Endozoicomonas gorgoniicola: one gene and its partner. The protein of the gene in region 1 interacts with the protein of each later gene in a pairwise test. Links are inferred from orthologs where the notes say so. Each region holds a gene or a part of one and is shown in the gene's direction. Other genes may lie near its edges.

Evidence for each region. The genes of interacting proteins can lie anywhere in the genome.
Region 2: the proteins of mrcB (region 1) and NX722_RS13270 interact in binary tests that used the Escherichia coli proteins (3 or more experiments, as listed by UniProt). The link is inferred for Endozoicomonas gorgoniicola from one-to-one orthologs.

What each region holds. Positions count from the first base shown.
Region 1 is NZ_JAPFCC010000001.1:4,412,328-4,420,541, reverse strand. What follows is about bases 2,147-5,223. They hold mrcB (penicillin-binding protein 1B), read left to right. Parts: upstream 2,147-2,544; coding sequence 2,545-4,902; downstream 4,903-5,223. Other genes in these bases: NX722_RS19995 (tetratricopeptide repeat protein), read left to right, coding at 4,906-5,223; NX722_RS20005 (AAA family ATPase), read right to left, coding at 2,147-2,430. In the rest of the region: NX722_RS20020 (IS1634 family transposase), read right to left, coding at 1-884; NX722_RS20010 (TfoX/Sxy family protein), read right to left, coding at 1,438-1,701; more of NX722_RS20005, read right to left, coding at 1,873-2,146; more of NX722_RS19995, read left to right, coding at 5,224-5,316; NX722_RS19990 (YqcC family protein), read left to right, coding at 5,321-5,632; NX722_RS19985 (DUF4124 domain-containing protein), read right to left, coding at 5,673-6,158; NX722_RS19980 (acetolactate synthase 3 large subunit), read left to right, coding at 6,572-8,214. UniProt on the Escherichia coli protein: Cell wall formation. Synthesis of cross-linked peptidoglycan from the lipid intermediates.
Region 2 is NZ_JAPFCC010000001.1:2,899,285-2,904,109, reverse strand. The notes cover bases 1-2,961. They hold NX722_RS13270 (peptidoglycan D,D-transpeptidase FtsI family protein), read left to right. Parts: upstream 1-576; coding sequence 577-2,346; downstream 2,347-2,961. Other genes in these bases: NX722_RS13265 (UDP-N-acetylmuramoyl-L-alanyl-D-glutamate--2,6-diaminopimelate ligase), read left to right, coding at 2,434-2,961; ftsL (cell division protein FtsL), read left to right, coding at 284-580; rsmH (16S rRNA (cytosine(1402)-N(4))-methyltransferase RsmH), read left to right, coding at 1-279. Also shown: more of NX722_RS13265, read left to right, coding at 2,962-3,945; NX722_RS13260 (UDP-N-acetylmuramoyl-tripeptide--D-alanyl-D-alanine ligase), read left to right, coding at 3,942-4,825. UniProt on the Escherichia coli protein: Essential cell division protein that catalyzes cross-linking of the peptidoglycan cell wall at the division septum. Required for localization of FtsN.

The sequences.
Region 1 (8,214 bases):
CGAAACAGTACCCAACGTTGTACGACACCTGCATAGTCAGACAGAGTTTCTACAGATTCGTAATGCTCAAACCCTTCAACCTCAACCATTGAGCGCAATGGCGCACTTTGAACCAGTTCTTTGGCTGCACCAATGTTGAGAGGAACTCTGGAGATAAACAACTGATCCTGCTGACTCAGTTCCTGAACGGTTTCAGCCACATACAATGCGGCATCACCGATGAAGTAACGGGCATTCAGTGCCGCTTTGAAGCTCTTTATATGCTCAGAAACCACTTGTTTGAAACTGGTCTTGTCCGTCACATTACCGCTGGCTGCTTTCATAAACATCGGAATGCCTGCCCGGTTTTCGGTCAGCAGGAGCAATATGGCCTGGTTCAGATCAGGACGATGATCTCGGCTGTAGCCCTTGCAAAGCCTGATGCAATTGAGGTCTTCGTCACTGACTTCCTCCTCGCTGTTATAACGGCCATCGACGTGAAATCCTGTGCCATCAAGGTTGAGTGCATCACATGGCAATTTGAGATGCGTAGCCACCTTGATAGCCAGCTCAAAATAGACTTTACTGACACCCAGTTCAAACAGTTCATCCAGTGCTCTTCCAAGAACTTTGTCGTTTATGTGCTCGGGCTCAATCCCCTCTCTGATCAGTTTATCGAGGGGTTTATTGGAGAAGAACTGAGGGAACATGTGGAGAGACTGCCCCGTAAAGCCGAGGCCATTGATAATCATCGCGACAACGGCCTCACCGTGGGAGATGTTCCATTCGTCAGATACTTTGGGCGCGCGCCTGTCGATATGGTCGGCAATGCCCAGCTCTTTGCACATTCCAGCCACTAGACCGAGATGATCCATGACCTGAGAGCGGTATTGAATAGGAGGCATAACAAGGCTTCTTGATATTTGCTTATCTGATAGATAGCAGGTATTAGAAAAATGTCATGTTGGGTGGTGAATGTCGGTTATACCGCCGCCCACTCACTGGATGCCGAAGAACGTATCGCAGGTGACGAAGTTGCCAAGCCGGTAACTATTGAAGATAAGGTCTGGATAGGCGGAGGAGCCATTATTCTGCCCAATATTACCGTAGGTGAAGGTGCTATTGTTGGTGCCGGTTCCGTAGTAACAAAAGATGTTAGACCCTATGATCGTGTGGCAGGAAATCCGGCAAGATCCATTAAAAAATAGCGAATCCAGGAGTTATTGTGCAGCTCAATGAGATCATCATGATCCAATCGCTCACGAATACTTTTGACGACCTCCCTCCCAGCAAATTCTTCTTCCAGACCTCCCCAGGAGCGCCTCAAGCCGCCACGGCGGATTAACATCTACGAGAAACTTTCGTTCCAATCAGACCCTTTCAGGTACGATGTTTCTAAAAGCATACATCCACTGATACCAAGCCCTGTAGGGCAAGTTACTTGGAAGGAAAGGGGAATTAACCGGAGGGGAACTCTTCTACCTGTTTCAGCAGGCGCTGTTTGTAGTTTTCATCAAGATCGTTCCAGTGCTTGCCGATCAGGGCACCTTCCATAGCGTAGAGCAGGACTTTGGAAACCTTGAAACCTCTGTCCCTGACTTTACAGTATGCGGCAACGGTGCCCACTTCATGGAGTTGTTCAAGTGTTCGGATGCCCACAGCATTCAGCCACTGTACCGAAGTTTTACCTAAATTTTTTAATTCAATCAGGTCGGTAGCCATATTGGTTCCCTGGGTCAAACTCTTTAAGTCCGATATTAAGTCCGATATGAAAATTTTTGATATTACTGAATGTCAGATGTGACTCTTTTCTAATACCCTGTAACTATAGACGTAACTATAGACGAGTCTGCCTGACTGCCCAGAATTTGATTAGTTTTCTGACAAAAGCCGCTATGAAATATAGCGGTAAATGCGCTGAAGCAGTGTTTCCTGCCAGTTTTTTTCTTCTGTGAAGACTTTTATGCACGTTTGTAACTCATCTGCAGTCAGAGCTTCCTGCCATTGTTTTTGTTTGTGAATCAAGTCTTCACTGGCTTCCGAAGGGTCGTTGCCAACACGTTGGCGTGTTCTTATGCGATCAATCATTACCTGTTGTTGAGCCTGACATTTGACGATCAGAAAAATCGCTCCGGTGTCCCGGGCCAGTTGCTGCATCCGTAGCCGTTCATGATGTCTCAGGAACGCAGCATCCACCAGAACAGAATGTCGTGCCGAGAGTTCTTCAAAAGCCAGTTCATAAAGCTTCTGGAACGTTCGGTTAGTTGCTTCTTTTGTGTAAATATCAAGATCGGCAAGAGCGCTGTTTGCTGTCGGGTCGAGCCCAAACAGTTTTTTACGCTCAACGTCAGAGTGGTAAACCGGAATATTGAGGGTTGAGGCCAGGAAATTTGCGACGGTTGTTTTTCCAGAACCTGACAAACCCTGAAGGCAGATGAGACATGTATTCATAGAGTGTCGTGAACAGTATGTAGTGTCTGTTTTTATTACTGATTATAAACGAACGTGGCTTACTTCGGTTTTATCGGCTTTGTCTGTCCCGTGGATTACGTATAATACGGAACCATGGTAGCAAGTAATAAAGAGACGCCACAGAAAAAGACCAAACGTTCTGGGCCTAAGAAAAACCGTTCAACCAGCCAGCGTAAACCGTCTGATCGTTTTCGACGATGGGGCATACTGCTGCTCAAACTGGGTATTTGCGGTTTTGCCATTTTTATGGCGTTTGTCGTATATCTGGACGCGGTGGTTATTCCAAAGTTTGAAGGCAAAAAGTGGGCAATTCCGGCCAAGGTATACGCACGCCCGGTTGAATTGTACGAAGGTCGTCTTCTAAAGCCCGATGAATTGCAGGCACAGTTACGACGTCAGGGCTACCAGCCAGTCACCACTGTTCGTCGTCCGGGTACCTTTGCCCGGACGGGTAATGAGTTCATTATTTACAGTCGGGGGTTTCATTTTCCCGACGGCACAGAATCCTCCCGCTACGCCCATGTTCAATTTAACAGCAATCAGGTTATCAGCCTGACCAACAGACATCGGCAGCCGCTGCCACTGTTGCGACTTGATCCTCAACCGGTTGGGGGGATTTACCCGGCCAGCTATGAAGATCGTCTGCTTATTCGTCTTGAGCAGGCACCCAACTATCTTGTACCGGCCCTGATGGCGATTGAAGACAGGGACTTTTATGAACACTGGGGTATATCGTTGTCGTCTATTGCCCGGGCTCTGCTGGTTAATGTCCGGGCAGGCAGTGTCGTCCAGGGTGGCAGTACACTGACGCAGCAGCTGGTTAAGAACTTCTATTTGAGTAATGAACGTACCCTGATCCGTAAGGTTCAGGAAGCGATCATGTCTGTGTTGCTGGAACTGCATTACTCAAAAGATGAAATTCTGGAAACGTATCTCAACGAAGTTTATCTGGGTCAGCAGGGGCGACGGGCAATACATGGCTTTGGTCTTGCCAGCCAGTTTTATTTTGCCCAGCCGATTCAGGAGTTGAGCCTTGCCAGAACCGCATTGCTGGTGGGTATTGTCAAGGGACCTTCGTATTACAACCCAAGGCGTTTTCCCGAGCGAGCCATGCAGCGTCGTAATCTGGTGCTGGATGTTATGGCAAACGAAGGCCTGGTTTCGAAGGCCGAGGCTGAACGTTCAAAGCAATTGCCGCTGGGCATTGTCAGCCGTGAACAGATGCGTACCAATGCTTTCCCCGCTTATCTTGATGTGGTGAAAAAACAGCTACGGCAGGATTATGCTGAACGGGACCTGACCTCGGAAGGGTTGCGTATATTCACCAATATGGACCCGATTATCCAGCGTCATGCCCAAAGCAGCCTGACCCGGACGGTCAGTGCCATTAGCAAGGACAAGTTACAGGGAGCAATGATCGTCACTTCCGCACAGACCGGAGATTTGCTGGCGGTCGTCGGTGATAAGCATCCCGGCTACGTCGGCTTTAACCGGGCTGTAGACGCACGTCGTCCAGTAGGTTCACTTCTGAAGCCAGCGATTTATCTGACCGCCCTCGAACAACCGGGACGCTACACATTAACGACACCGGTAAAAGACCTTCCGATTAAGGTAGAAGATGGTCGGGGTGGGTTCTGGGAACCGGGCAATTACGATGGCAAATCCCGTGGAGACGTTCCACTTTATGAGGCGCTGGCAAGGTCTTTCAATCAGGCCACCACGCGCACGGGGATGGAAGTAGGCGTGCCGAATGTTTTAAACACTATTCGTCGTCTTGGTGTTGAACGGTCACTGCCCAATTATCCCTCAGTGCTGCTGGGGGCTGCTTCCCTGACCCCCATGGACATTGCGGTCATGTATCAGACCTTTGCCAGTGGTGGTTTCCGGATGCCCTTAAGAGCGATTGATGCCGTGGTGGATGCCAGTGGCAGGCCGTTGCGTCGGTACAGCTTCTCGGTTGAGCGGGTGGTTGATCCGGCGCCCATGGAGCTGTTAAGGCGCTCCATGGTCAGTGTTATGAGAGAAGGTACAGGTCGCAGAGCTTACTGGAGTATCAGTCAGGATATTGACCTGGCGGGTAAGAGTGGTACAACCAATGATTCCAGAGACAGCTGGTTTGCAGGCTTCTCGGGTAACCTGATGGCTGTGACCTGGCTGGGGAATGATGACAACAGCTCTACCGGACTCACGGGCAGCAGTGGTGCTCTGCGGGTCTGGACTGACCTGATGCAACGAACGCCCATCAGTGGTGTCCAGCCCCTTGCCAGTGACCGGCTGGAATATGTCTGGGTGCAGCCTGAATCAAACCTGCGTAGTCGTCAGGGCTGTGAGGGAGCCAGACTGCTTCCTTATATTAAAGGTTCAGCGCCTTCTATAGCGGACAGCTGTAGTCAATCCGCCCCGCAGGATGACGCAGGCTTCTTTGATACCATTAAATCCTGGTTCAATTAACCCATGCATGATCGTTGGAATAAAGGTTTGCTTCAGTCGTTGACCAGACCCATCATCTTGTTTCTGTTTGCTGTGATTTTGTCTGGCTGTGGAGGCCGGGTTTATTATGCACCATCAGAACCTGTTTTGGTGGGCTCCCCTTACGCGGACCGCGAAGATGCCGTGGGTGTTTTGCTGAATAATGCTTATCAGGCGATTGAGTCAGGCCTTCTGGAAGAAGCGGTCGGGTGGTTGTCGCGGGCTATGCGCATCAACCCGGTGGAGCCCGCCATTTACTATCACATGGCAGAAATTCGTATAGAGCAGGGTGATCCGGATCAGGCACGACAGCTGCTTGGCAGAGCCCTGAGCCTTGGGCCGGATCAGCAAATGACCCATAAGCTGGAAGCCCTGCTAAGTTCCCTTAAGAGTTGAGAATATGAGTGTACAAATCATCCGGTTACTGGAAGAGATGGAAGCGGAACTGAAAGTTCTGGGATGCTGGCAGACTATGCCTCCTGCTCCGGAAGCTATGTCCAGTGAAGTTCCCTTTTGCATGGATGCCATGCCATTCAGCCAATGGTTGCAGTGGCTGTTTATTCCAAGAGTCAGAACCATTGTTGAACAGGGCGGGGCTTTGCCAAAGGGCGCAAATATTAAACCGTATGCAGAAGAAGCGTTGATGGTTGAAAAGGTGTCTTCAGTAAAGCTGTTAAACCTGGTTGAGCAGTTTGACGTGCTGATGAAATAACGGTTGTTTGTTGTTACCTAAGCGTTGTTTTACCTGAAGGCTATTTGCAGTACTGCTTCATCATGTCCATCAGTCGTTGCTTTTCCTGCTCCTTCCCGGCATCGTCGAGAATTTCTTCCCGGCCGTCTTCATGGGTAAGGCGAATCCGTCCTTTCGCCTTCAGTGCGTTAAGGTTGCCCTTAAGCTTTTCACAGAAGGCTATGGTTTCAGGCGCGAAAGGGTCTGGAAGGGAGGCTGGTTGTCCGGAAGTTTCTTTGGGTACCTCAGAGGTTGAGTCGCTTGATGACTCGTTTAAAGAATTGCTTAATGAATCGTCTGGCAAAGGCTCGTGCACGCTTTCAGGGCCATCAGGAGAAATAACAAAATCTGTATCCATCCCGTCCGGACCCGGTCGGTCGGAGTAATGTGTTACGCCTTTGTAGTCTTTCCAGATAAACACTTTTTCAGCGTGAGCGGTTTCAACATTAACTGCGCCGGAAAAAGCCAGAGGCAGCAGGAGCAAAATGGTCTTTATGAATCCGTTCATCCCAAGGGTTCCTTTTTGTATCTCTTTTTTAAATGTAAGCAATTTCCGTAATTGTGCTTCGCTAAACTATTGACTCAAATGGACAGACGGTAAAGAATGGCGGCAGCTAAAACTATAAAACCGATAGTTTTAGCTGATTATGCGACCATCAGGAACATCAACAGTGGAACTGGTGATAGCATTCCTTGGAGGCAGACAGTCATACCTTGCCGGTTCAGCTGCCAGCGCTCCACTGCCCCTATCCGCACAGGAATGTTGAGGTCTTATTAAGCAGAGGCCTGAAGTCCAGCTGTCGTAAGTGACTGTTGTAGCTGTTACAACTAATAAAAATCTTCGGTGAAAAGGTCTGCACCCCACTGGTGACAAAGACCAGCCGAATTCATTTCTAACAATTAAGCCGAGGAGAAGCACACGTGGAGCTTTTATCCGGTGCGGACATGGTGATTCGCTCGCTGGCTGACGAAGGGGTCAGGCATATTTATGGGTATCCGGGTGGGGCGCTTCTACACGTCTACGATGCCATTTTCCGACAGAAAGATGTCTCACATATCCTTGTACGTCATGAGCAGGCAGCTACTCACATGGCCGACGGTTATGCCAGGGCGACAGGAAAACCGGGGGTTGCACTGGTCACATCAGGACCCGGTGCAACTAACACCATTACCGGCATTGCCACCGCCTATATGGACTCCATTCCGATGGTGGTTATTTCCGGACAGGTGCCTTCAGCGGGTATTGGTTCGGATATGTTTCAGGAAGTGGATATGGTGGGCATTTCCCGCCCGATTGTTAAGCACAGCTTTCTGGTGAAACGGGCCGAAGATATTCCGGCAACCATCAAAAAAGCCTTTTATCTTGCACAGACCGGGCGGCCGGGGCCGGTGGTGGTTGATATTCCGAAAGACATTACCGATCCAAACCTGAAGTTTGAATACCAGTACCCTGAAACCGTAAAACTTCGCTCTTATACGCCGCCCAGCAAAGGCCATAACGGTCAGATTCGTAAAGCCATTGACCTGCTGATGCAGGCCAGACGTCCCGTCATTTATGCGGGTGGTGGCGTTATTATGGGCAATGCCTCCACCCAGCTTACCCAGCTGGCGAAAGACCTGAATGTTCCTGTGACCAATACGCTCAACGGTCTTGGTGGTTTTCCCGGATCAGACCGTCAGTTTGTCGGCATGCTGGGCATGCACGGTAGTTATTGTGCCAACATGACGATGCATCATGCTGACGTTATTCTGGCGGTGGGCGCCCGTTTTGATGATCGGGTGACGAACAACACGGCAAAATTCTGTCCGGACGCAAAGATTATTCATATTGATATTGATCCGGCGAGTATCTCCAAAACCATTACAGCGGATGTTCCTATTGTTGGTCCGGTGAGTGCAGTGCTGGAGGGCTTCCTGCGTCATGTTACCGATTACTCCGGTAGTCGGGATCAGGAGGCTATTGACGCCTGGTGGCGCCAGATCGATGAATGGCGTGACAGCCGTGGCGGCCTGTTCCCTTACGATAAAGGCGACGGAACCATTTTGAAGCCTCAGCAGGTCATTGAGGCTTTGTATAAAGTAACAGGCGGGGATGCCTTTGTTACGTCCGATGTGGGTCAGCACCAGATGTTTGCGGCTCAGTATTATCGTTTTGACAAGCCCAATCGCTGGATCAACTCAGGCGGCCTCGGCACTATGGGCTTTGGTTTGCCAGCAGCCATGGGTGTTAAGCTGACTCACCCTGATGCAACTGTTGCCTGTGTGACCGGTGAAGGCAGTATCCAGATGAATATTCAGGAACTGTCGACCTGTCTGCAGTATGACCTTGGTGTGAAAATCATCAACGTCAACAATCAGGCTCTGGGCATGGTGCGACAGTGGCAGGATATGAATTATGACAGCCGCTACTCCCATTCCTATATGGAGTCCCTGCCCTGCTTTGTGAAGTTGGCAGAATCCTACGGCCATGTGGGTATTCAGGTCACTGAGTCATCAGACTTGCATCCGGCGATGGAAGAGGCGTTTTCGCTGAAAGATCGTCTGGTGTTTATGGACATCCGGGT
Region 2 (4,825 bases), 1.5 Mb from region 1 along the record:
GACCTGGTGGAATGCCTGGATAAAGCACTCGAAGTGCTGAAACCCGGTGGCCGGCTGGTGGTCATCAGTTTCCACTCACTGGAAGACCGCATTGCCAAGCGTTTTATTCGCAAGCATGCAAAAGGTGATGAGCTGCCAAGCTGGTTGCCAGTGCGGGAAGATCAGCTGAACAAGAGAATGAAGCCTCTGGGTAAGGCGATTAAGCCCGGTAAAACAGAGGTAGACGCTAACCCACGAGCGCGTAGCGCCGTAATGAGGGTGGCCGAGAAACTGGTTTGATCCTATGGATAAAGAGCCGTTATTAGCGTTGTTTAATCGTGCCAATGTCCTGGCAGGAGCTTTGCTGCTGCTGGTGTTGGTGTCGGGTGTGGCTGTCAGTTATGTCGGCCATGAAAACAGACGGCTCCATAATGTTCTCCAGCAGGAGCAGGAGAACCTGAATACTGCCCAGGTAGAGTGGGGCAAGCTGTTGCTTCAACATGGCATGCTGACCTCGCCGGGGCGTATTGAATCATTAGCCAGGGGAGAATTGGGAATGAATGTTCCGGATTCCGGGCGTATCGAAGTGGTGGCTCCATGAAGGCCAGCACTCGCAAAAGTAATAAAAATACCAGAAAAAATGCCAGAGCCGGAAAAAGCCTGCACGGTTACCCTGCCCGGTATCGAATCCTGAAAGGTCTGTTTGCTCTCGCCGGAGTGGTTATTCTGTCGAGGGTTATGTTTTTGCAGGTATACGACAGCCGTTTTCTTCAGCAGGAAGGCAATAAGCGTGCAGTGCGTTATGAATCCATTCCTGCACACCGGGGGGTCATTTTTGACCGAAACGGTAAAATGCTGGCGGTCAGCGCTCCGGTCATGACTCTGTGGGGCGACCCCCGGCAACTGATTGATCAGCATGAACACTGGCCAGAGCTTGCCAGAGCTTTGGACATGCCAGCATCGGAGCTGGCGACCCGCATACGAAATAATGCCAGTAAGGAATTTATCTACCTCAAGCGGCAGGTGACGCCGGAAGAGGGGATGGCGATTCTGAATCTTAATATTCCCGGTGTGAACAGCTACGACGAGCATAAACGTTACTACCCAATGGGGGAAGTGGCAGCTCATCTGGTGGGTATCACCGGAATTGATGGCAAAGGTCAGGAAGGTCTGGAGCTGGGTTACGACAGCTGGCTGACGGGTAAACCCGGAACCCGGCGAACGTTAAAGGATCGTCGTGGACGGCTGGCCAAAGAGGCGGAAATCACGAAAAGTGCTGAACCCGGTAAGGAGATCATGCTCAGTATTGATCTGCGGCTTCAGTATATGGCTTATCGTGAGCTGAAAAAGGCTGTTACCGAGCTGAAAGCCAGTTCCGGTTCACTGGTTATGCTGGATATCGAAACCGGCGAGGTGCTGGCGATGGTCAATCAGCCCTCTTATAACCCCAATAACCGTTCTGGTATGCAGGCTTATCGCATGCGCAACCGCGTAATGACCGATCTCTTTGAGCCTGGTTCAACCCTGAAGCCTTTCACCGTTGTTGCCGGTATGGAGTCCGGACGCTACAACCGGGATACCGAGATTAAAACCGGTAACGGTTATATGCGGGTCGGGCGCAATGCCGTTCGTGATCTGAATGGCTATGGCACCATTGATGTGGAAACCGTATTGGTTCGTTCCAGCAATATCGGTGTCAGTAAAATTGCCATGGATGTCGGTGCAGACAGTGTGATCAGTGTGATGCGGCGTATTGGACTTGGGCAGAGTGTGGGAACCGGCTTTCCCGGTGAACGGACGGGCTTTCTGCCTTATAGGGATCGCTGGAGCGATTTTGAATTATCGACGCTGTCCTTTGGTTATGGTCTGACGGTTACGCCATTGCAGCTGGCTCAGGCCTATATGGTGCTGGGTGCGGGTGGTGTGTTGCGTCCCATTTCTTTGATCAAGCGCGACGTACCGCCACAGGGGAAACGGGTGATTGACGAGCAAGTGGCTAAAGAAGTGCTGGGTATGCTCAGTTCTGTGGTTAGTCAGGGTTCCGGGCGCAGGGCTTCTATCCCCTCTTACCCGGTCGCTGGTAAAACCGGTACGGTACGCAAGGTCGGTGGCAGCGGCTACTCTGAGGACCGTCATGTTGGTTTATTTGCGGGTGTTGTGCCGGCAGATAACCCTAAACTGGCAACCGTTGTCATCATTGATGATCCGGCGGGTGAGAAATATTACGGTAGTCTGACAGCCGCTCCGGTGTTTTCCAAGGTGAATGCCCAGGCATTGCGAATGCTTGGGGTTAAGCCCAGACATAAAGATGTGTTGACAGCGAAAGTGGGTGGCTGGTTCAGGTATGTCCTTAACGACGCAGGTTAGTAATTTTCTATGAAGAGCCGCTCATGGCTATTTAAACGGCTCACGGCTGTTTAGAGCCAGGGTACTCCAAAGACAAGCAGGAAGGTAATGGCTGATAGCCCATTAAGTACACTCAACGAAGTATTGGCGGTTCTTGACTGTCCGCCTCTTGAACTCGATAAACCGATATCCGGATTAGCCCTCGACAGCCGCAAGCTGATCGGGGGTGAGTTGTTTCTGGCGGTTCCCGGACTGGCTGTCGATGGACGCAAGTACATCGATGCGGCGGTTGCTGCGGGGGCGGCAGCTGTGATTGCTGAATCCGAAGGTGAACAGGAAACAACCATTAAATGGGTTCATGCCGAGGCAAATAATGTGCCGGTTATTTTTGTATCGGGCCTGAAGGAGCGTATCGGTTTTCTTGCTGATCGTTTCTATCGGCAGCCTTCTGCAAATTTGAATGTGGTGGGTATTACCGGGACTAACGGTAAAACTTCCTGCTGCTGGTTTATTGCCCAGTTGCTCTCTATGTTGCAGCAACCCTGTGCGGTCATGGGCACCATCGGCAAAGGGGTGCCACCGTCACTGGAGCCCTGCCTTAATACCACAGCTGACCCTGTGTCTCTGCACCAGTATATGGCTGAACTGGGTGCCAGTGGTGTGAAAGCCATGGCCATGGAGGTGTCTTCCCACGGTCTTGACCAGGGAAGAGTGGACAGTGTTCAGTTCGATATTGGCGTGTTCACCAATATCAGCAGGGATCATCTGGATTACCACTGCACGCTGGACGCTTATGCAAGAGCCAAGTCGCTGTTGTTTGCCGGTGGTCGTGTGAAGCAGGCCGTTATCAATCTGGATGATGACTACAGCGGCATGATGCTGAAAGCCTGCGGCAGTCAGACGCAGGTGCTGACTTACTCCACGTCTAATCCTGAAGCCGATGTTTATGCTGAAAGTTTTGCTTTGACGGCTGATGGCGTGTTGAGTCAGATACACACCCCCTGGGGTAGTGGTCAGATGCACACGTCGTTGCTGGGACGTTTTAATCTGGAGAACCTGCTGGCTGTCCTGAGCTGTGTCTGTATTCAGGGTTATGCCTTTGATCAGGTTTTGCCGCTTATCTCCCGTTTGACCACTGTTCCGGGGCGTATGCAGCGCTTTGGCGGCAGTCGCAAGCCAATTGTTGTGGTGGATTATGCCCACACTCCTGATGCCCTTGGGAGCGTACTGGAAGCGCTGCGTGAACACGGTGCCAGTCGTTTGACTTGCGTGTTTGGCTGCGGTGGCGACCGGGATCGGGGCAAGCGTCCGTTGATGACCCGTGCGGCGGTCAGCGGCGCTGATAAGGTGGTGGTGACCAGTGATAATCCCCGCAGTGAAGATCCCGGTCAAATCATTGCCGATGCCGTCCATGGTGTTGATTTTGGTGAGGTTAGTGTTGTGACTGAGATTGACCGCGCCAAAGCCATTGCCAGTACTATCGCTGAAGCGCAGAAGCGTGAAATTGTAGTGGTGGCGGGTAAAGGGCATGAAGACTATCAGGAAGTGAAAGGTAAACGTCTTCCGTTTGACGACAGAGATCATGTTTCTCGTGCGCTTTCACGATGGAGAGAATTATGATCCGGACTTATCAACTCTCGGAACTGGCTGCAGAGCTTAACGGACGTTTACACGGTAATGATATGGGCATTTCGGGTATCAGTATTGACTCCCGCTCTGTCATGCCCGGTGAACTGTTTATTGCTATCAAGGGTCCCAACTTCGACGGGCATGCTTATGCGGGCAAGGCTCTGGAGTCCGGAGCAGCTGCCGTACTGGTACAAGAGCCGCCTGTTGATGCAGAGGGTGGCAGTTACATCCTTGTAGACGATACGTTGAAAGCGCTGGGGCAACTGGGAGCCTTTAACCGCAATCAGGTGGATATTCCGTTTCTGGCGATTACGGGTTCCTGCGGTAAAACATCGGTTAAAGAGATGCTGGCGGCCATTCTTGATCAGGAAGGTTCAACGCTGGCGACCTGTGGCAACCTGAATAATGCCTTTGGCGTTCCTCTGACGCTGTTTTCTGTGAAGGCTGACAACCAGTTTGCTGTTATTGAACTGGGAACCAGCTCTCCTGGTGAGATTGGTTATATCTCGGAACTTACCCGCCCCGATGTGTCGGTGATTACCAATGCCGCCGAAGCGCACCTTGATGAGTTGGTCAGTGTTGAGGGGGTTGCCCAAGAGAAGGGTTTTATACTGGATTCCCTGTCGCCTGAAGGGACGGCGGTTTTAAATCTGGATGACACTTTTTTCTCTGACTGGCAGCAGCGGGCGTTATCCGGGAGTAAGCAGCGGCAGGTGTTGTCATTCAGTCTGAGCAATCCGGACGCTGATGGTTACGCCAGTCATATTGAAACCACCGCTGAAGGTATGCGTTTTACCCTGAATTTAAACGGTGAATACAAGGCGCTGACTATTGCGTTCTGGGGGCAGCATCAGGTTCAGAATGCCTGTTG